Regions from separate parts of the Janthinobacterium kochi genome, predicted to be linked through region 2. Evidence: predicted binding sites of a transcription regulator. Region 2 holds the regulator's gene; each other region holds the start of a gene.
What was found. The regulator HrcA, encoded in region 2, represses chaperone genes, less so after heat shock. The targets are predictions, from matches to a motif close to TTAGCACTCNNNNNNNNNGAGTGCTAA.
Positions count from the first base shown of each region.

Region 1: rpoH (RNA polymerase sigma factor RpoH) is a predicted target of HrcA. The motif match lies at 4,402-4,428, and genes of this name have one in related genera.
Region 3: groES (co-chaperone GroES) is a predicted target of HrcA. The motif match lies at 1,088-1,114, and genes of this name have one in related genera.

Region 1 covers NZ_JBNYXO010000007.1:71,262-77,418, forward strand. Annotated here, with positions in the region: gene ACQ4WL_RS16705 (NAD(P)/FAD-dependent oxidoreductase) at 1-125, opposite strand, end outside; gene ACQ4WL_RS16710 (MerR family transcriptional regulator) at 328-1,278, shown strand; gene ftsY (signal recognition particle-docking protein FtsY) at 1,443-2,501, shown strand; gene ACQ4WL_RS16720 (cell division ATP-binding protein FtsE) at 2,510-3,253, shown strand; gene ftsX (permease-like cell division protein FtsX) at 3,250-4,170, shown strand; gene rpoH (RNA polymerase sigma factor RpoH) at 4,593-5,486, shown strand; gene ACQ4WL_RS16735 (hypothetical protein) at 5,577-5,843, opposite strand; gene ACQ4WL_RS16740 (hypothetical protein) at 6,022-6,157, shown strand, end outside.
Region 2 covers NZ_JBNYXO010000012.1:127,110-133,266, reverse strand. Annotated here, with positions in the region: gene ACQ4WL_RS22295 (acyl-CoA dehydrogenase) at 1-58, shown strand, start outside; gene ACQ4WL_RS22290 (CaiB/BaiF CoA transferase family protein) at 58-1,305, shown strand; gene ACQ4WL_RS22285 (barstar family protein) at 1,419-1,745, opposite strand; gene dapB (4-hydroxy-tetrahydrodipicolinate reductase) at 1,754-2,563, opposite strand; gene ACQ4WL_RS22275 (outer membrane protein assembly factor BamE) at 2,583-3,212, opposite strand; gene fur (ferric iron uptake transcriptional regulator) at 3,408-3,839, shown strand; gene hrcA (heat-inducible transcriptional repressor HrcA) at 3,888-4,904, opposite strand; gene ACQ4WL_RS22260 (HAD family hydrolase) at 5,021-5,746, opposite strand; gene ACQ4WL_RS22255 (hypothetical protein) at 5,990-6,157, shown strand, end outside.
Region 3 covers NZ_JBNYXO010000002.1:64,481-70,637, forward strand. Annotated here, with positions in the region: gene ACQ4WL_RS04705 (hypothetical protein) at 84-830, opposite strand; gene groES (co-chaperone GroES) at 1,355-1,645, shown strand; gene groL (chaperonin GroEL) at 1,696-3,345, shown strand; gene ACQ4WL_RS04720 (hypothetical protein) at 3,538-4,044, shown strand; gene ACQ4WL_RS04725 (MFS transporter) at 4,051-5,313, opposite strand; gene ACQ4WL_RS04730 (GNAT family N-acetyltransferase) at 5,388-6,011, shown strand; gene ACQ4WL_RS04735 (POT-type proton-dependent oligopeptide transporter) at 6,094-6,157, shown strand, end outside.

The DNA.
Region 1 (6,157 bases), on a different contig from region 2:
ACCGTATGGCTGTGACCGCCAAAATAGTCCCCCGCCTCATACAAGGTGACGTCCTGGCCCGCCTGCGCCAGCCGATAGGCACACGACAAACCGGCAATTCCTGCTCCGACGACGGCGATCTTCATGGCTGTACCCGTTTCATGTTTGTCCTGGACAAAATAAGCTTTCTGCATAGTCAGTCAAATATTGATCTATGTCAATGAGGGCACGAGCCGCTCACAAACTTATACGCAGGCAAGTTTCAATCGGATTCAGCTATTTGGTCCGGGGCGGCGGAAGGCGTAAAATGCATCCCACGTTCTTTTGGCATGCGAGCAAGCCCCCTGTATGGATACTGATTTGCAAGCGCTGCAATCCCCTTCCGCCTTCAGCATCAGCGATGTCGAACGCGATACCGGGCTGGCCAAGGAAACCTTGCGTGTCTGGGAACGCCGCTACGCCTTTCCCCAGCCCCAGCGCGATGCCTTTGGCGAGCGCAGCTACCCGGCCGAGCAAGTGCAGAAGTTGCGCATGGTCAAGCGCCTGCTGGACCTCGGATTTCGTCCGGGCAAAATCATGCAACACAGCACCGTGCAATTGCAGCAGCTGGCCAACGCCGGCAGCACGGCGCCACCTGCGCCGCAACCGCAACTGGCGCACTACCTGACCCTGTGCCGTGGCCACCAGATGGCGGAACTGGGCGACGCCCTGCGCCAGGCGCTGGCCGTGCTGGGACTGAAAGCGTTCACCATCGACGTCATCGCTCCCCTGACGGGCATGGTGGGCGAAGCGTGGGCTTGCGGTGAACTGGCTGTGTATGAAGAGCATCTGTATAGCGAAACCTTGCAAACGGTGATGCGCCATGCCATTTTTTCCCTGCCACAAGCCAGCAGCCCGTCCACGCGCACGCCGCGCATCGTCCTCAGCACCTTGCCGCAGGAGCGTCATGGTCTGGGCCTGCTGATGGCCGAAGCGCTGTGCGCGGCGGCCGGCGCCCATTGCATGTCGCTGGGGGTGGAAACGCCGCTGACCGACATCGTCGCGGCCGCCCGCGTGCAGCGGGCCGACATCGTGGCGCTGTCGTTTTCCAGCGCCAGCAAGCAACGGCAGACACGCGACAGCCTGCAGCAGCTGCATGCGAGCTTGCCTCCGAGCATGGAATTGTGGGCTGGCGGACGCAGCCCCGTGCTGACCAAGCAGCCGCCGGCGTTCCTGCATGTGCTGGACTTGCGGCAAGTCGAGGAAAGCATCGCCGACTGGCGTCGCCGCCATCAGGCGCTGGCCCTGCAAACCCACTGAACCGGCTGGAAAGCGCGGCAACTGCGGCGATCTCCGTGGATAGCCGTGCAATGTTGCCAATCGAACAGTAAAGCATGAAGGGCCGGGCGCGCTCTGGTAGAATAGCCCGTAACACAGTGTCCGGCGCCGCCGGGCCTTAGGTCAGCACCCGCCACCACACATCCATGTTTAGTTTCTTCAAGAAAAAACCCACCGCTCCCGAGGCTGCGCCAGCCGAGCCCCTCGTCCTTCCCGCCGCCACGTCGCCTGCACCGCAGCCTGCCGCCACGCCCCTGAGCGGCGCGCCAGCCGAGCTCGTGCCCGTCATCGTGGCCGCCGAACCCGAGAAAAAATCGTGGATGACGCGCCTGAAGGCCGGCCTGTCGAAAACCTCGAATACCTTGTCCGTGTTGTTCGTCGGCGCAAAGATCGACGAGGCCCTGTACGAAGAGCTGGAGGCGGCCCTGCTGATGTCCGATGCGGGCATCGACGCCACCGAATTTTTGCTCACGGAATTGAAGAAAAAGGTCAAGGAAGACAAGCTGCTCGACGCCGCCGCCGTCAAGGCCGCACTGAAAGTGCTGCTGATCGACCTGCTCTCGCCGCTGGAAAAGCGCTTCGAGCTGGGCCGCCACAAGCCGCTGGTGATGATGATTTCGGGCGTGAATGGCGCCGGCAAGACCACCACCATCGGCAAGCTGGCCAAGCACATGCAGTCGAACAATCAATCCGTGCTGCTGGCCGCGGGCGACACCTTCCGCGCCGCCGCGCGCGAGCAGTTGATGGTGTGGGGCGAGCGCAACAACGTCACCGTGATTTCGCAGGAATCGGGCGACCCGGCCGCCGTGGCCTATGACTCGGTGCAATCGGCGAAAGCGCGCGGCATCGACGTGGTCATGGTCGACACGGCGGGACGCTTGCCGACACAGTTGCACCTGATGGAAGAATTGAAGAAAATCAAACGCGTGATCGGCAAGGGCATGGAGGGCGCGCCGCATGAAACCCTGCTCGTCATCGACGGCAACACGGGCCAGAATGCCTTGACGCAAGTGAAAGCCTTCGACGATGCCCTGCAATTGAGCGGCCTGGTGATCACCAAGTTGGACGGTACCGCCAAGGGCGGCGTGCTGGCGGCAATTGCCCGCGTGCGCCCCGTGCCCGTGTATTTCATCGGCATCGGTGAGAAAATTGAAGACTTGCAGCCTTTCGTGGCTGCCGAATTTGTCGAAGCGCTGCTCGGATAAGCCTATACATGATTGAATTTCAGCACGTCTCCAAGCAATACTCCGCCGACGCCGTGGCCCTCAGCGACATTTCGCTGAGCATTGCCAAAGGCGAGCTGGTGTTTCTGGCCGGCCCGTCCGGCGCCGGCAAATCCACGCTGCTGAAAATGATCGCCGCCATGGAACGCCCCAGTTCAGGCAAGCTGATCGTCAATGGCCAGGACATGGCGAAGATCAAGCCGGCCGGCGTGCCTTTTTTACGCCGCAACATGGGCCTGATCTTCCAGCAGCAAAAATTATTGAACGACCGCTCCATCCTGGCCAACGTCATGCTGCCGCTGCTCGTCGTCGGCGCCCACAAAGCGGCCGCCGAACAGCGCGCGCGCGCCGCCCTCGACAAGGTGGGGCTGCTGGACCGCGCCATGGCGCGTCCCCTGTCGCTGTCGGGTGGGGAACAGCAGCGCGTGTCGATCGCGCGCGCCATCGTCAACCGGCCGCAGATCATCCTGGCCGATGAACCGACGGCCAACCTGGACCGCGCCAGCGCCAACAAGGTGCTCGACGCCCTGAAAGCGTTTCATTCGGTGGGCGTGACCTGCCTCATTTCCAGCCATGACGAACAGATGCTCGACGCCGCCGCCCGCGTGATCCACCTGAAAAACGGCCAGCTGGTGGCCATCGACAAGGCCACGCAGGCGCCCGTCTTCGCGCCGCCCGATCCAGATTTTGCGCCCTCCCCCGACCCGGACGATGCGCAAGGAGAACAGGCATGAGAGGCTGGTTCCGTCAACACCGCTTCGCGCTGGGCTCGGCGCTGATTCATTTACGCAAGTCGCCGGGCGGCTTTTTATTGAACGTGCTCGTCGTCGCCATCGCCCTGTCGCTGCCGTTCGCCGGCTTGACCATGCTCGACAATGTGCGCCCCATGTCGGAACAGATGTCGGTCGACCCGGAAATCAGCGTTTTCCTGACGATCGACACGCCGCGCGAACAAGCCGTGGCCCTGGCGGGCGCCATGCGCAAGATCGTGGGCGCGCAAAAGGCGAAGATCGTCTTCATCCCGCGCGAACAGGCGCTCGACACCCTGAAAAACAAGAACGGCCTGGCCGACGTGCTCAGCACACTGGGCGACAATCCCCTGCCCGACAGCTATGTGCTGAAACTCGATGCGTTCAGCAGCGCCAGCGAAGCGCAGGATGTCGATGCGGTGGCGGAACAGTTGCGCCACCTGCCAGGGGTGGAATCGGCGCAAGTCGATTCGGCCTGGGTCAAGCGCCTGGCGGCCCTGCTGGGCGTGCTGCGCCTGGTACTGTTGCTGCTGGCCATTACCCTGGGCGTGGCCGTCATCGCCGTGGTCTTCAATACCATCCGCCTGCAAGTGATGCAGCAGCGCGATGAAATCAGCATCTCTAAACTGATCGGCGCCACCGACACCTTCATCCACCGCCCCTTCTATTACACGGGCGCCCTGCTGGGCCTGTGCGCGGGGGCCCTGGCGCTGGGCGCCGTGGCGCTGGCCTTGCAGCCACTTAATACAGCGATTGCCGAGTTTGCCCGCCTGTATGCGTCCGAATTCCAGCTGGTACCGCTGGCACCGCTGCCGATGGCCGGTTTGCTGGCTCTCAGCGCCGGCCTGGGCCTGATCGGCGCCTTCCTCTGCGTACAGCGCCACCTGGCGCGCCTGAACTGACCATCCTTTCCATGGCGGCGCTCCTGGCGTCGCCATGCGCCGCGTCATCCTTTTACTGCTGTTATCTTGATATTAAACAAGTATTCTTAAGGCTCGCTTCAGCCAGAGGCCGTAGACTAGCCATGTTGTCGTGAAGCGGCCTGTAGCGCTGTTCAGATCGCCGCTCATACACATTTATCAAGCATTAAATCGCCATAGTATTTAGGCTATCAGGACGATTAAATGTGCTGATTGGCACTCTCGGGCAGAGAGTGCTAATATAGGGACATACCAACAGCAGAACCGCCATGAGCGCCAGATATAGATGGCGACGCGATCTGCAAGTGCAAGACCGAATACGCAAAGCCGAACAGACAATCGGGCCACGTCGCGTGACATGGCCCACTGGAACAAAGCAAGACTACGAGGGAGAAAACATGACTATGATGTCCGCAACGTCCGCATTGGTTCCGACCAAAAATAATGCGCTGGGCCTCGGGTTCACTGGCAATCTGGGCAATATCGACGCCTATATCTCGGCCGTGAACCGCCTGCCCATGTTGACCCACGACGAAGAAATTTCGCTGGCGACACGCCTGCGTGAAAAAAATGACCTGGCCGCCGCGCAAGAACTGGTGCTGTCTCACCTGCGCCTGGTGGTCTCGATTGCCCGCGGCTACCTGGGCTATGGCCTGCCGCATGCCGACCTGATTCAGGAAGGCAATATCGGCTTGATGAAAGCCGTGAAACGTTTCGATCCGGACCAGGGCGTGCGCCTGGTGTCGTACGCCATGCACTGGGTGAAAGCCGAGATGCATGAGTACATCCTGAAAAACTGGCGCCTGGTCAAGGTCGCAACGACGAAGGCACAGCGCAAGCTGTTCTTCAACCTGCGCAGCCACAAGACGGGCCTGGATGCGATGACGCCCAAGCAGATCGATGCGCTGGCCAAGCTGCTCGACGTGAAACGCGAAGAAGTGATCGAGATGGAAACGCGCTTGAGCGGCCGCGACATCGCCCTGGAATCGCCGACCGACGATGAAGACGACAAGTTTTCGCCGATCGCCTACCTGTCGTCGGAGCAAAGCGAGCCGACCAAGGTGCTGGAAGCGGAACAGGTCACGCGTCTGCAATCGGAAGGCCTGGAAACGGCCCTGGGCAAGCTCGACGCCCGTTCGCGCCGCATCATCGAAGCGCGCTGGCTGGCCAACGATGACGGTTCCGGCGCCACCCTGCACGCGCTGGCAGAAGAGTTCGGCGTATCGGCCGAACGCATCCGCCAGATCGAAGTGGCGGCGCTGAAAAAAATGAAGGGCGCACTGGCCGCCTGGGTGTAAGCACAAGCAAGGCCGCAATGCAAAAGGCGCCGCAAGGCGCCTTTTCGTTTTACCGTTTGATGTTTATCAACAGATAAACATTGTCAGCCCTTACGCTGCAGCCAAGCCCTTGGTGATCAGCTCGGCGACCAATTCATTCAGATCCGCGTCGCGCTCCTTGGCCAGGGTCTGTAATTGCAAGACCAGATCGCTGTTCAGCTTGACGGCGAAGGGCACCAGGCCCAGGGCCTGATCGCGCTTGCGCTGCTCGCGGCGGTCGACGACCACCGCTTCCTTACCGAATGCGCCGGCGCCGGGAACATTCATCTTTCCCATCAGTTTCTTGGCATCGCTTTTCGCCAGGGCAGTTTTTTTCATGGTTGTTTCCTGATTTTCAAAGCAGTCATTTTACGCAGTAATCGGCGCGCCGCGTGGCCGGCGCATCAATTCATCGGCAGCGCGCCAATAGTGCGCCGAAAAAATATCATTTTGTTACCATCATTTTATCCCACGTGTAAGCAAGCATGCCCGGGACGTTCTACCTGAAAGGAAAAACATGTCTACTCTGAACCGCTCTTATCGTACCTTGCTGCTGCCCCTGCTCATCGCCTGCCTGGCCGTGCTGGCTGGCTGCGGCGCGGCCGGCAGCGCCGGCGACGCGGAAAACACGCCGCGCAGCGTCACCCACGTGC
Region 2 (6,157 bases):
TGTGCACGCGCTGATCATCGGCCGCGCCATCACCGGCATCGCCGCCTTCAGCAACTGATGGACGCCTTGGCTTCCACCTTGCGGCCCGCACCGTTGACCGGTTTGCGCGTGCTGGACCTGTCGCGCGTGCTGGCCGGCCCGTGGGCCGGGCAAATGCTGGCCGACCTCGGCGCCGACGTGGTCAAGGTTGAACAGCCGGGCCGCGGCGACGATACGCGCTCCTGGGGCCCGCCGTATCTGAAAGATGAAGACGGCCGCGATACGGCCGAGGCGGCCTATTTCCAGTGCGCCAACCGCAACAAGCGCTCCCTGTGCATCGACCTGGCCGCCCCGGAAGGGCAAGCGCTGGTGCGCAAGCTGGCGGCCGAAGCGGATGTCTTGCTGGAAAATTTCAAGGTGAACGGCTTGCAGCAATACGGTTTGGACGCGGCCAGCTTGCTGGCACTCAACCCGCGCCTCGTGTATTGCTCCATCACGGGCTTTGGCCAGGATGGGCCGTATGCGGCGCGCGCCGGCTATGACTTTTTGATCCAGGGCATGGGCGGCTTGATGAGCATCACCGGCGTGCCCGATGGCCAGCCGGGCGCCGGGCCGCAAAAAGTGGGCGTGGCGCAAACAGACATCCTGACGGGCCTGTACGCCACCATCGCCGTGCAGGCAGCGCTGGCCGAACGGGAACGTTCGGGCCTGGGCCAGCATATCGACCTGGCCTTGCTCGACGTGCAAGTGGCGGCGCTGGGCAACCAGGCCGCCAATTACTTGTGTGGCGGAAAAGTGCCGCAGCGCATGGGCAATGCGCATCCAAACATTGTTCCATATCAAGACTTTCCCACGGCCGATGGCGACATGATTCTGGCGATCGGCAACGATGGACAGTTTTCGCGCTTTTGCGCCGTCGCCGGCCATCCGGAATGGGCGCAGGATGAACGCTTCGCGACCAATCCGCAGCGCGTGGCGCACCGGGCGATCCTGATCCCCTTGATGCGCCAGACCACGGTCATGCGCACGACGGCCGAGTGGATCAGCGCCTTCGAGGCGCAAGCCGTGCCATGCGGCCCCGTCAACCGCATCGACCAGGTCTTTGCCGACCCGCAAGTGGTGGCGCGTGGCTTGAAAGTGGAGATGCCGCATCCGACGGCGGGCACGGTGGCGCTGGTGGCCAATCCCGTGCGCCTGTCCGCCTCGCCGGTGCAATACCGCTTGCCGCCGCCCTTGCTGGGGCAGCATACGCAGGAGGTGCTGCAGCAGTGGCTGGGATTGGACAGTGCGGAGATTGACGGCTTGCGCGAGCGCAAGGTGGTGTAAATGTTGGTCGTCTGGACGTAGGTCGGATTAGCGCTTGCGCGTAATCCGACTTGCACAGCCAACAATGTTGTCGGATTACGGCCCGCAGGGCCTAATCCGACCTACGATTCTATTCACTTGAGTACCAGCTTCAACGCCGGCTTTTCGCCATAATCCTCATAGCGTTCATTGATGCCCGCGATACAGAACGTGATTTCTTCCAGCAAGTCCGGCGCCTGCGCCTTCATGCTTTCCGCGTCCTGCACGACAATTTCCAGCACTTCGTTCGGCTTCAGGCGGAACTGCGTCATGTTTTCGTCGTCACGCAGATAGCTGAGGCAATCGACCCAGGCATCCATGCTGTTGCCGTAAAACGCGGGGAAACCGAAGGCTGGCACGCATTGCGCGTGGAAGCTCGCTTCGTCGGTGATGTCTTTTCCATTCAGGATGGCAGTGGCCATGGTCTTCCTCAGTTCTTCAGCGACAACACGTCCTGCATGTCGAACAGGCCGGTCGGCTTGTCCGCCAGGAAACGCGCAGCACGCAGGGCGCCGTGCGCATAGGTGACGCGGCTGCTCGACTTGTGGCTGATCTCGATACGCTCGCCGATGCCGGCAAACAGCACCGTATGGTCGCCGACGATATCGCCGCCGCGGATGGTGGCAAAGCCGATGGTCGACGGATCGCGTTCGCCGGTCACGCCTTCGCGGCCGTACACGGCGCATTCCTTCAGGTCGCGGCCCAGAGCGCTGGCCACCACTTCACCCATTTGCAGGGCGGTGCCCGATGGCGCGTCGACCTTGTGGCGGTGATGCGCTTCGATGATCTCGATGTCGTAGCCTTCGGACAGGCTTTTCGCGGCCAGTTCCAGCAGCTTCATGGTGACGTTCACGCCCACGCTCATGTTCGGCGCGAACATGATGGCCGTCTTTTCGGCGGCGGCGGCAATGGCGGCCTTGCCCGCGTCATCAAAACCGGTGGTGCCGATGATCATCTTGATACCATGCTCGGCGCAGTACGCCAGGTGCTGCAAGGTGCCTTCGGGACGCGTAAAGTCGATCAGGTAATCGGCGCCGGCCAGGCCGGTAGCCAGGCTTGACTCGATCAACACGCCGGCAGGTTTACCGAGAAAGGCGGCGGCGTCCTGGCCGACGGACGGCGAGCCAGCGCGGTCGAGCGCGCCAGCGAGCACGGCGTCGGGCGCGTTGCTGACCGCTTCGATCAGGATATGGCCCATGCGGCCACTGGCGCCAGCGATGGCAATTTTCAGTTCAGTCATTTTATTCTCTTACGGCAACTTATTTCGTGGGCTCGGCAGTCGGTGCAGGTTCGGCGGCAGGGGCAGGTGCGGGGGCAACGCCAGGCTTGCTCACAGGAATGGCTGGCGCGGCATCGGCTGGCACGGGCACGGCGCTTGGCGCCACGGGCGATGGTACGGCAGCGGCAGGCACATCGGCCTTGGCGACCTTGGCGAACGGCGACGGACCGGCGATACGGTTGATGTATTCTTTCTCCGTCGGCAAGTTGCCGCCTTCGAAACGTTCAACTTTGCCATCCTTGCCAAAGTACACAACCACACGGCTGCTGGTGGTTTCGCCACTGCCCCGTGCCAGGCGGAATGGATAATCCCAGCGGTCGGCATGGAAGATATCGGTCAGCAGGGAGGTGCCAAGGACGAAACGCACCTGGTCGCGCGTCATGCCTACTTTCAACTGGGCCAGCATCTCTTCGGAGACAAAGTTGCCTTGTTGAATGTCAGGACGATACGGCGAGAAAAACCACATGAATTTTTGCAGCGGCGTAATGGTGTTCGTTTGTGCGCCCTGTTCGGGGACCACTTCCTTGCCTTCTTTTTGGCTGGCTGCCGGCTTTTCGCCAAGGATGCCGCGGCTGGCGCAGCCGGACATGGCCAGCGCGACACAGACCATGCCTGCCACGACTGGTGCTCGAAATGAAATACGGTGCCAGAGAGATGGCAATACAGCCGGTGTTACGCGCATAAATGACCTCAATTGGATGAACAAAACGCCAGGAGTGACCGGCCTGCCAAAAAATGCATATTTTGGCACTCCCCGACAAAACGCTATATGATAAAGCACCTGACCCACATACGAGCAACAAACATGAGTAACAATCCTAGTGATCTCAAGGCAAGCGGCCTGAAAGCGACCCTGCCACGCCTGAAGATACTCGATATCTTCCAGAGTAGCCCGGTACGTCACCTGACAGCAGAAGACGTCTATAAAATTCTGTTGGCCGACAATATGGATGTCGGTTTGGCAACCGTCTACCGTGTCCTGACGCAATTTGAACAAGCAGGCTTGCTCAACCGCAACCATTTTGAAACCGGCAAGGCAATTTTCGAGCTCAACGAAGGTTCCCACCACGATCACCTGGTGTGCCTCGACTGTGGCCGGGTCGAAGAATTCTTCGACGAAGAGATCGAAATCCGCCAGCAAAAAGTGGCTGAAGAGCGCGGCTTCAAAATTGCCGAACACGCCTTGGCCATCTACGGCAACTGCATCAAGACAGCCTGCCCGCACAAAACCGCCTGACGCTTGCCGGCCGCTCCCACGGGGCGGCTGGCGCAGCAGTGAGCAGCATCAATGATGGCTGAGTGCGCTCGACAGTAATTTAGCCGTGATATCGACGATCGGAATGACGCGCTCGTACGCCATGCGCGTCGGTCCGATCACCCCCAACGTTCCCACGATCTTGCCGTTGACTTCATACGGCGCCGTCACCACGCTCATCTCATCCATCGGCACCAGGTTCGATTCGCCGCCGATGAAGATCTGCACGCCCGTTGCCTTGCTCGACACGTCGAGCAGCTGCATCAAGCCCGTTTTTTGCTCGAACATGTCGAACATCTGGCGCAGCGAATGCATGTTCGATGACAGATCGCTCACGCTGAGCAAGTTGCGCTCGCCGGAAATCACCATGTCATCGCTATGGTCGGCCATCGCTTCGCTGCCCGCTTCCACCGCCGCCTGCATCAGGCTGCCCATGTCGTCGCGCAACTGGCGCAATTCACCCTGCAGGCGCACGCGCACGGCATCGAACGACAAGCCGCCATAATTCTGGTTGATGTAATTGGCCGATTGCACCAGTTGCGCCGGCGTGTAGTCAGCCTCCGTCAGCAGCAGGCGGTTCTGCACGTCGCCGCCCGGGGCAACGATGACGAGCAAGATGCGCTTTTCGGACAGGCGCAGGAATTCAATTTGCTGGAACACGGATTCGCGGCGCGGACTGAGCACGACGCCGGCAAACTGCGACAGCGACGAGAGCATCTGCGCCGCGTTGGCGATGGTTTTCTGCGGCTGCGGCGTCTGCAGGCGCATGCGCGACTCCACCAGATGCTCATCCAGATGCCGGACGGTCAGCAAGGTGTCGACAAAGATACGGTAGCCGCGCGGCGTGGGTATGCGACCGGCCGAGGTATGCGGACTGGACACATAGCCGAGTTCTTCCAGATCGGCCATGATGTTGCGGATCGTGGCCGGAGACAGGTCAAGGCCGGAGATTTTCGACAAGGCGCGCGAACCGACCGGCAGGCCGTCGGCGATATATCGCTCGACCAGGGCTTTCAGCAGTGTTTGGGCACGTGTATCGAGTTGCATGGTGTCTTAGGTAAGCAAATATTCTTTAAGCAAGTATTCTTTAGGCAAGCGGCAACGAAAGCGGCCGAACGTGCATCAACAGCACCTATTATGCACGTTCGCCCGTCCGGCGGTGATCAATCTTCCAGTTGCCCCTGCAGCCACAGCAGCAACTCGTCAAAGTTGGCGCAGATGGCGTCGGGCTGCACGCCGGCGGCCAGGTGGGCGTCGCTGCCCTTGCGGTTCATCCAGACGGCACGCATGCCCGCCCCTTGCGCTCCCGTCACGTCGAAATGCAGGTCGTCCCCCACATACACGGCTTCATGCGGGGCCACCTCCAGCGCGGCGCAAGCGGCCAGGAAGATGCTGGCATCGGGCTTGGCCACGCCAAACTCGCTGGCGGCAATCGATACCTTGAAATGCTGCGCCAGGCCGATAATTTCAAGGTCCGCATTGCCATTCGAGATGGAGCCGACCAGCATGCGCTGTCCCATCCAGGCCAGGCCAGGCAAGACGTCGTCATACGGCTGGACGCGGTTGCGCGCGGCCAGGAAGTGCACGATGGCCTGCTCGACCAGGGAGGCATCCTCGCCAGCGGTCTCAAAGGCCGCCAGCAGGCCGGCGCGGCGCAACTCGATCAGGTTGCCATGGAAATGCGGTTGTTCCTCGAGCATGGCCAGACGGTGCTGGCGCAGCACCTCGATGGAAAACTGCTGCGCCACCCTGGGCGCATGCGTAGCCAGCCAGTCGTGCAGCAGGGTTTCGGCGGCGGCAATCACGGGCGCGATGGGCCACAAGGTATCGTCGAGATCGAACAGGATGGCCTTGGGCGGCACGGCGGGTTTGACAGGGGCAAGAGACATGGGATTCACGATGGATGCCGCGCCACAGTGCGCAGCCTGCATCTATTGTCGCACTGATCGCCGCCGCCGGCATGGCGGTGCCCCGTGAAATGGGGCCGGGCCAGCGCTTCCCGGCGAAAAATTGTTACAGGGTGATACAAGGCAAGATCATTCAGCTTGCCAGATAGACTAAAATAGGCGCCATTCCAATGCGGCGCCAGCGTCCGCGTTGCGCTACCCAACCTAATTCGTTTTGGAGAATGTATGAAAAATTTGTACCTGCGCTCGATGCTGGCGGCGGCTTGCGCCGTCACACTGGCAGCTTGCGGCGGCAGCGGCGGCAACCTGTATCTGCAAGTCAACGTCGGCGGCCTCGCCAAGGATGGCCTGATTCTCTTGAATGACGGGGAACGCTTGCCGGTTCCCCTGGGC
Region 3 (6,157 bases), on a different contig from region 2:
CAGGGCAGTTGGCGGACAATACAGGCTTTTTCCGGCGCTTTTCGCCAAGTGCGCGCATCTGCCAGCGCCGCGATGGCAGCGTTTTACTCGTCGACGTAATCGGCTTCGATATCGAGTCCGCCATAGCGGTTTTCGCAGGAGCGGCGCACCAACGTCTGTTGTCCGCCCTTGCCGTCAAGCACCATCGTCAAGTCGCGGCAAGTACGGCGGTAGCTGCCAGGTTTGGCGTCCGTCCGCGAGGGCGTCAGGCGCACTGCCAGCGGCGCCGCATTGCCCAAGCCCTTGTTGCTCCATTCACGGCTCTTGCCATCCTCTTCATCTTTCAAGGTGCGCACGGCAGCCGTCAGCAGTGCTTTCTGTTCCTTGGCATTCAGCCTGGCGATGGTCACGTCGGACAGGAAAGGCGGATACACGACGGGCGCCGGTTCCTTGCCCTGCACGTCCCACTTGCCGCTGTTCTGCGTACAGGTGCGCCGGCTCAGGTCCTGCGACTTGTCACCGGCCGTGACGACGAATCTCAGGTCGCGGCAGACGTGCGCCTTCAGGCTGTGCTCTGTCATGCCGGAGTTGCTGAAGTTATACCTGACTTTCACCAGCACGCCGCTGTCGCCGCCGTTGTCCCACACGTGCGCCTCCTGGTCGTCATCGTCCTTGTTGAGGTCGTTGAACAGGTCGTTGAGCAACATCTCCTTTTCCAGCGGGCTCAAGGTCGCCACGGTGATCTCGTCGACGATGGTGGGCGCTTGCGCGGCGGCATTGCCCAGGCAGGCGAGGCCGATGAGGGTGGCGCCCAGCAAGCGCAGGACGGGATGGGAAACAGGAAATGGCATGGTGTTCTTTCTGGAGCAAGTGGCGATATTGATATGCAATTGCAATCATCTTATCAAATTCCATAGTGAAACTCTGTTTCCTGCGCGTACAGGAACGCCCCCCATCCAGGCGGCATGCTAGAGTCGCTGCTGTTGCTGACGCCCGGGAAGTTGGCTTGCGCCAGCGCAAACCCTGTGTAGATGCAGGCTCTGCTTATCATGTATGTATATGTTCCTCTTGAATAAGCCCTTGAAGTTGACCCATACCGTCCCTATAATTAGCACTCGTTAGTAGAGAGTGCTAACAAACTCTTTCGTAGCAATCCTCAGGACTGATGGTGCTTGCCAGACCACTGCAGGGAACGCTACGCGGCGGGCGACGCCGCGATGCACCACTGCCGGAGACAGGCAAGGACAGGATGCCATGGGGTTTGCTTGACCGTTGCGGGCTGCTTTCAACGGCGGTCACTGAAAGCACGTCTGGCGCTGTGCCGGACATGTATTCATTTAGCAACACTTATCCATTGAACTTTAAGGAGTTTTGTATGAATCTGCGCCCATTGAACGATCGCGTCATCGTCAAACGCCTCGACCAGGAAACCAAAACTGCGTCCGGCCTCATCATTCCTGATGCAGCTGCTGAAAAACCGGATCAAGGCGAAGTCCTTGCCGTAGGCAATGGCAAGATTCTCGACGACGGCAAAGTCCGTCCTCTGGATGTCAAAGTGGGCGACCGCGTCCTGTTCGGCAAGTACGCCGGCCAAACCGTCAAAGTTGACGGCGATGAGCTGCTGGTCATGCGCGAAGAAGACATCATGGCGATCGTCGTCAAGTAATTGTTTCCACGTTGTAGACAGATACATCCCGAAACTCAGGAGAATTGAACATGGCAGCTAAAGAAGTAGTATTCGGCGACGCAGCGCGCGCCAAGATGGTCGAAGGCGTCAATATCCTCGCCAACGCAGTCAAAGTAACGCTGGGCCCGAAAGGCCGCAACGTCGTACTGGAGCGCTCGTTCGGCGCCCCTACCGTCACCAAGGATGGTGTGTCGGTAGCGAAAGAAGTTGAACTCAAAGACAAGCTCATGAACATGGGCGCGCAAATGGTCAAGGAAGTTGCTTCCCGCACCAGCGACAACGCCGGCGACGGCACCACCACCGCCACCGTGCTGGCACAAGCCATCGTGCGCGAAGGCATGAAGTTCGTTGCCGCCGGCATGAACCCGATGGACCTGAAGCGCGGTATCGACAAAGCAGTTGCTGCGACCGTCGAAGAACTGGCGAAAATCGCCCGTCCTTGCACCACGACCAAAGAAATCGCCCAAGTTGGCGCGATCTCGGCGAACTCGGACTACTCGATCGGCGAGCGTATCGCTGAAGCGATGGAAAAAGTCGGCAAAGAAGGCGTCATCACCGTGGAAGACGGCAAGTCGCTGAACGACGAGCTGGACATCGTTGAAGGCATGCAGTTCGACCGCGGCTACCTGTCGCCATACTTCATCAACAACCCAGAGAAACAAGTTGCCGTCCTGGACAGCCCATTCGTCCTGCTGTGCGACAAGAAAATCTCGAATATCCGTGACCTGCTGCCGGTACTGGAACAAGTCGCAAAAGCTGGCCGTCCACTGCTGATCATCGCAGAAGACATCGAAGGCGAAGCTCTGGCGACCCTGGTTGTGAACAACATCCGCGGCATCCTGAAAACTTGCGCAGTGAAAGCACCTGGCTTCGGCGACCGCCGCAAAGCCATGCTGGAAGACATCGCTGTCCTGACCGGCGGCCAAGTGATCGCTGAAGAAGTCGGCCTGACCCTGGAAAAAGTGACCCTGGCCGAACTGGGCCAAGCGAAACGCATCGAAGTGGGCAAGGAAAACACCATCGTCATCGATGGCGCCGGCGAAGCTGCCTCGATCGAAGCACGCGTGAAACAAGTGCGTGTACAGATCGAAGAAGCGACCTCCGACTACGACCGTGAAAAACTGCAAGAGCGCGTAGCCAAACTGGCTGGCGGCGTTGCCGTGATCAAGGTTGGCGCAGCCACCGAAGTCGAAATGAAAGAGAAAAAAGCCCGCGTTGAAGATGCACTGCACGCTACCCGCGCTGCCGTGGAAGAAGGCATCGTTCCTGGCGGTGGCGTAGCCCTGCTGCGTGCACGCGCCAACATCACGGTCAAGGGCGACAATCCTGATCAAGATGCCGGTATCAAGATCGTTCTGCGCGCAATGGAAGAGCCACTGCGCATGATCGTGCAAAACGCTGGCGAAGAAGCTTCGGTCGTCGTGGCAGCCGTACTGGCTGGCACGGGCAACTACGGCTACAACGCTGCCAACGGCACGTATGGCGACATGGTGGAAATGGGCGTTCTGGACCCAGCCAAAGTGACCCGTTCGGCGCTGCAAAACGCCGCTTCGATCGCTTCGCTGATGCTGACAACCGACTGCATGGTCTGCGAAATCGCTGACGACAAAGCAGGCGGCGGCATGGGCGGCGGCATGGGTGGCATGGGCGGCATGGGCGGCATGGACGGCATGATGTAACCCCGGCATCCCCGCGCCGACGGCGCGCGGGATGCCTATGCAGGGTCAGGACAGGCAGAGCAAAAGCTGCCTGCCCTGCCCGGCAGCCACGAGAGCTATCTTCTACGGAAGGTAGCTCTTTTTTTCGCCTATTGATTGGACAAACCCGTTTGGCAAGCCCGGCGATTGCCGGCCTGCGCATTTTGCTTTAGCATGGCCGCCATCGTCCTTCTTTCTCATGCCACCATCATGTCGCCACGCGCCTCTTCATCCAAAACCACCATCATCGCCGGCATCCTGGCCGGCTTGCTGGCCGCCGGGCTAGTCGCTTTTTACCTGCACCAGCAGTCCGCGCCGCACGCTGGCAATACCCCCGCCGCGAGCAGCCCGGCGCAAGAGCAGAACGCGCGCGCCGTCGATGCGCTGATGGCTTTGCCGGAAATCAAGGCATGGTCGGCGCATATCGAAAAGGCTACCGGCGGCCGCGCGCACGGCGCCGTGATGGAAACGTCGCCGGAAACGCGCCTGGTCGATGGCGTCGCCTGCTATCAGCTGAGCTTTTTCGAAAACACGCCGGACGCGGCCCACCGCTGGGAAAGCTTTGTCGTGTCGCCCGATGGCAAGCGCATCCTCGTCGACGACATCGTCACAGGCGACCTGCTGAGTCTGGAACAATGGCGCAAGGACAACGCGCCCATGCAGCGCATCGCCACCCAGTAATTGCCCCTACGCCGGCGCCCCTTGCGGCGCCGCGCCGCGCACACGCGCCACCCACCACACCGTCCACAGAGACAAGCCCGCCGCCAGCCAGCCATTCCAGCCATAGCCGCTGATATGCCCGGCCGCGTCTGTCTGCAGGTTCAAGCCGCCCAGCCAGGCGCCCAGGCCGCTGCCCAGGCTTTGCAGGGCCGAATTGGCACTCAGAAACGCACCGCGCTTGTGCGGTTCCGGTATCGTCGTCAAGAGCGCCTGCAGCGGTATCGTGCGCCCCGAGACGAGGGCCATAAAAAAGGGAAACGCCAGCATCAGCCCCAGCAACGGTAGCTGGGGCAAGTGCGTCATGAACAGCAGCGGCGCGATCGACAACAGGGCTACCCAGCGATACACCTGCTGCTTGCCGGACCGGTCCGCCCAGCGGCCGATCAGGCGCGCCGTGAAGATCGTGGCGCAGCCGCCCGCCAGATACACCCAGGTGACGTCGGCCGGCGCCAGCCCCATATTGCCCACCAGCACGGGCGAAATGAAGGGAATCACCAGCATGCCCGCCGTCATATTGACAATAGACAAGGCAAACGCTTCCAGGTGGCGCCGCTCCCGGAACAGCGCCAGCAGCTTCGGCAGCACCTGGCGCAGCGGCGTGGGGGCCGCGCCCAAGTGCGCCTTCAGCGAGGGCAGCACGCGCGCCGCACCCAGCCAGACCAGCAGCGACAGCACGACCAGCAGGAAAAACGGCGAGGCCCAGCCAAAGTGCGCGGCCAGCACCACGCCGATGGGCACGCCACCCACGGCCGCCATGGCAAACGAGGTCATGACGACGCCGGTGGCCGCGCCGCGCCGCTCGGCGGGAATCACGTCGCCGATGATGGCCATGACGATGGCACCCAGCACGCCGCCCGTCAGCCCCGCAAAGGCGCGCGACCACAGCAGCACATGAAAATTCGGCGCCAGCGCGCAAGCCAGATTCGAGACGGTAAACAGGAAAAACATGGTCAAGAGCAGCTTCTTGCGGTCGAAGCAGTCGATATACGTGGCCGCCAGCAAGCCGGACACGCCCGCGCACCAGGCATACGCCGAGACGGCGCCGGAAACGGCGGCCGGGCCAATACCGAATGCCTGCATCAGCTGGGGCGCCAGCGGCATCATCACCATAAAATCCATGATGACGGTAAATTGCGTCAGCGCAAGCAGCCACAGCATCGCGCGTTCGCGCGCCGGGGTCAGAGCCGCGCCAGCGGACATATCAGGGGAAGGGTTCGGTACAGGTCTCATGCGGCAGATCTTAAGGATGGCGGCGGTGGACGGCAAGGTTTACTTTCTGGCATCGAAGCGCGATACTCGCCCACATGCCCGCCACCTCTGCCCGCCCCCTGATACCAGACGACGCCAGCGCCTACCGCGCGCTGCGCCTGGCCGGCATCGCCGAACTGCCCGCCGCCTTCTGCACCACGCACACAGCGGAAAGCGGCTTGCCGCTGGCACAGATCGCCCAGCGCTTGCGCGCCACCTCACACCAAATAATATTTGGCGCTTTCAACGAAGAACAATTGATCGCCATTGCCGGCCTGCGCCGCGAACCGATCGCCGTCGTGCATGACAAGGCCAGCCTGTGGGGCGTGTATGTGGCGCCGCAGGCGCGTGGACGCGGCACGGGGCGGCAGCTGGTGCAGGCCGCCATCGACCATGCCTGCGCCATTCCCGAGCTGGCCCGCGTTCGCCTGGCCGTGGCGCAGGACAACCACGCGGCATTGACCCTGTACCTGGGCTGCGGCTTTACCCTGGCAGATGGCCCCGCATCGGATGGCATGCTGCAACTGCAACTGTTGCTGCCTCGCCCCGCTCGTGCCAGTGCCAGTGCCAGTGCCAGTGCCAGTGCCAGTGCCAGTGCCAGTGCCAGTGCAAGTGCAAGCGCAAGTGCCGAAAGTAATGTCTTTATGAAAATCAATACCTTACAAATCCCTGCGAAATAGCGCAGAGGCCGTTTTTTCTGTTGCAAGCAAACGCGGCAGGCCTTAGCATCGCGGCTTACAAAAAAAACTTGGGGGAGAGCCAATGTCATCGGCCGAGACACAAACCGCCACGGGCAAGATGCCCCGGCAAATACCGTACATCATCG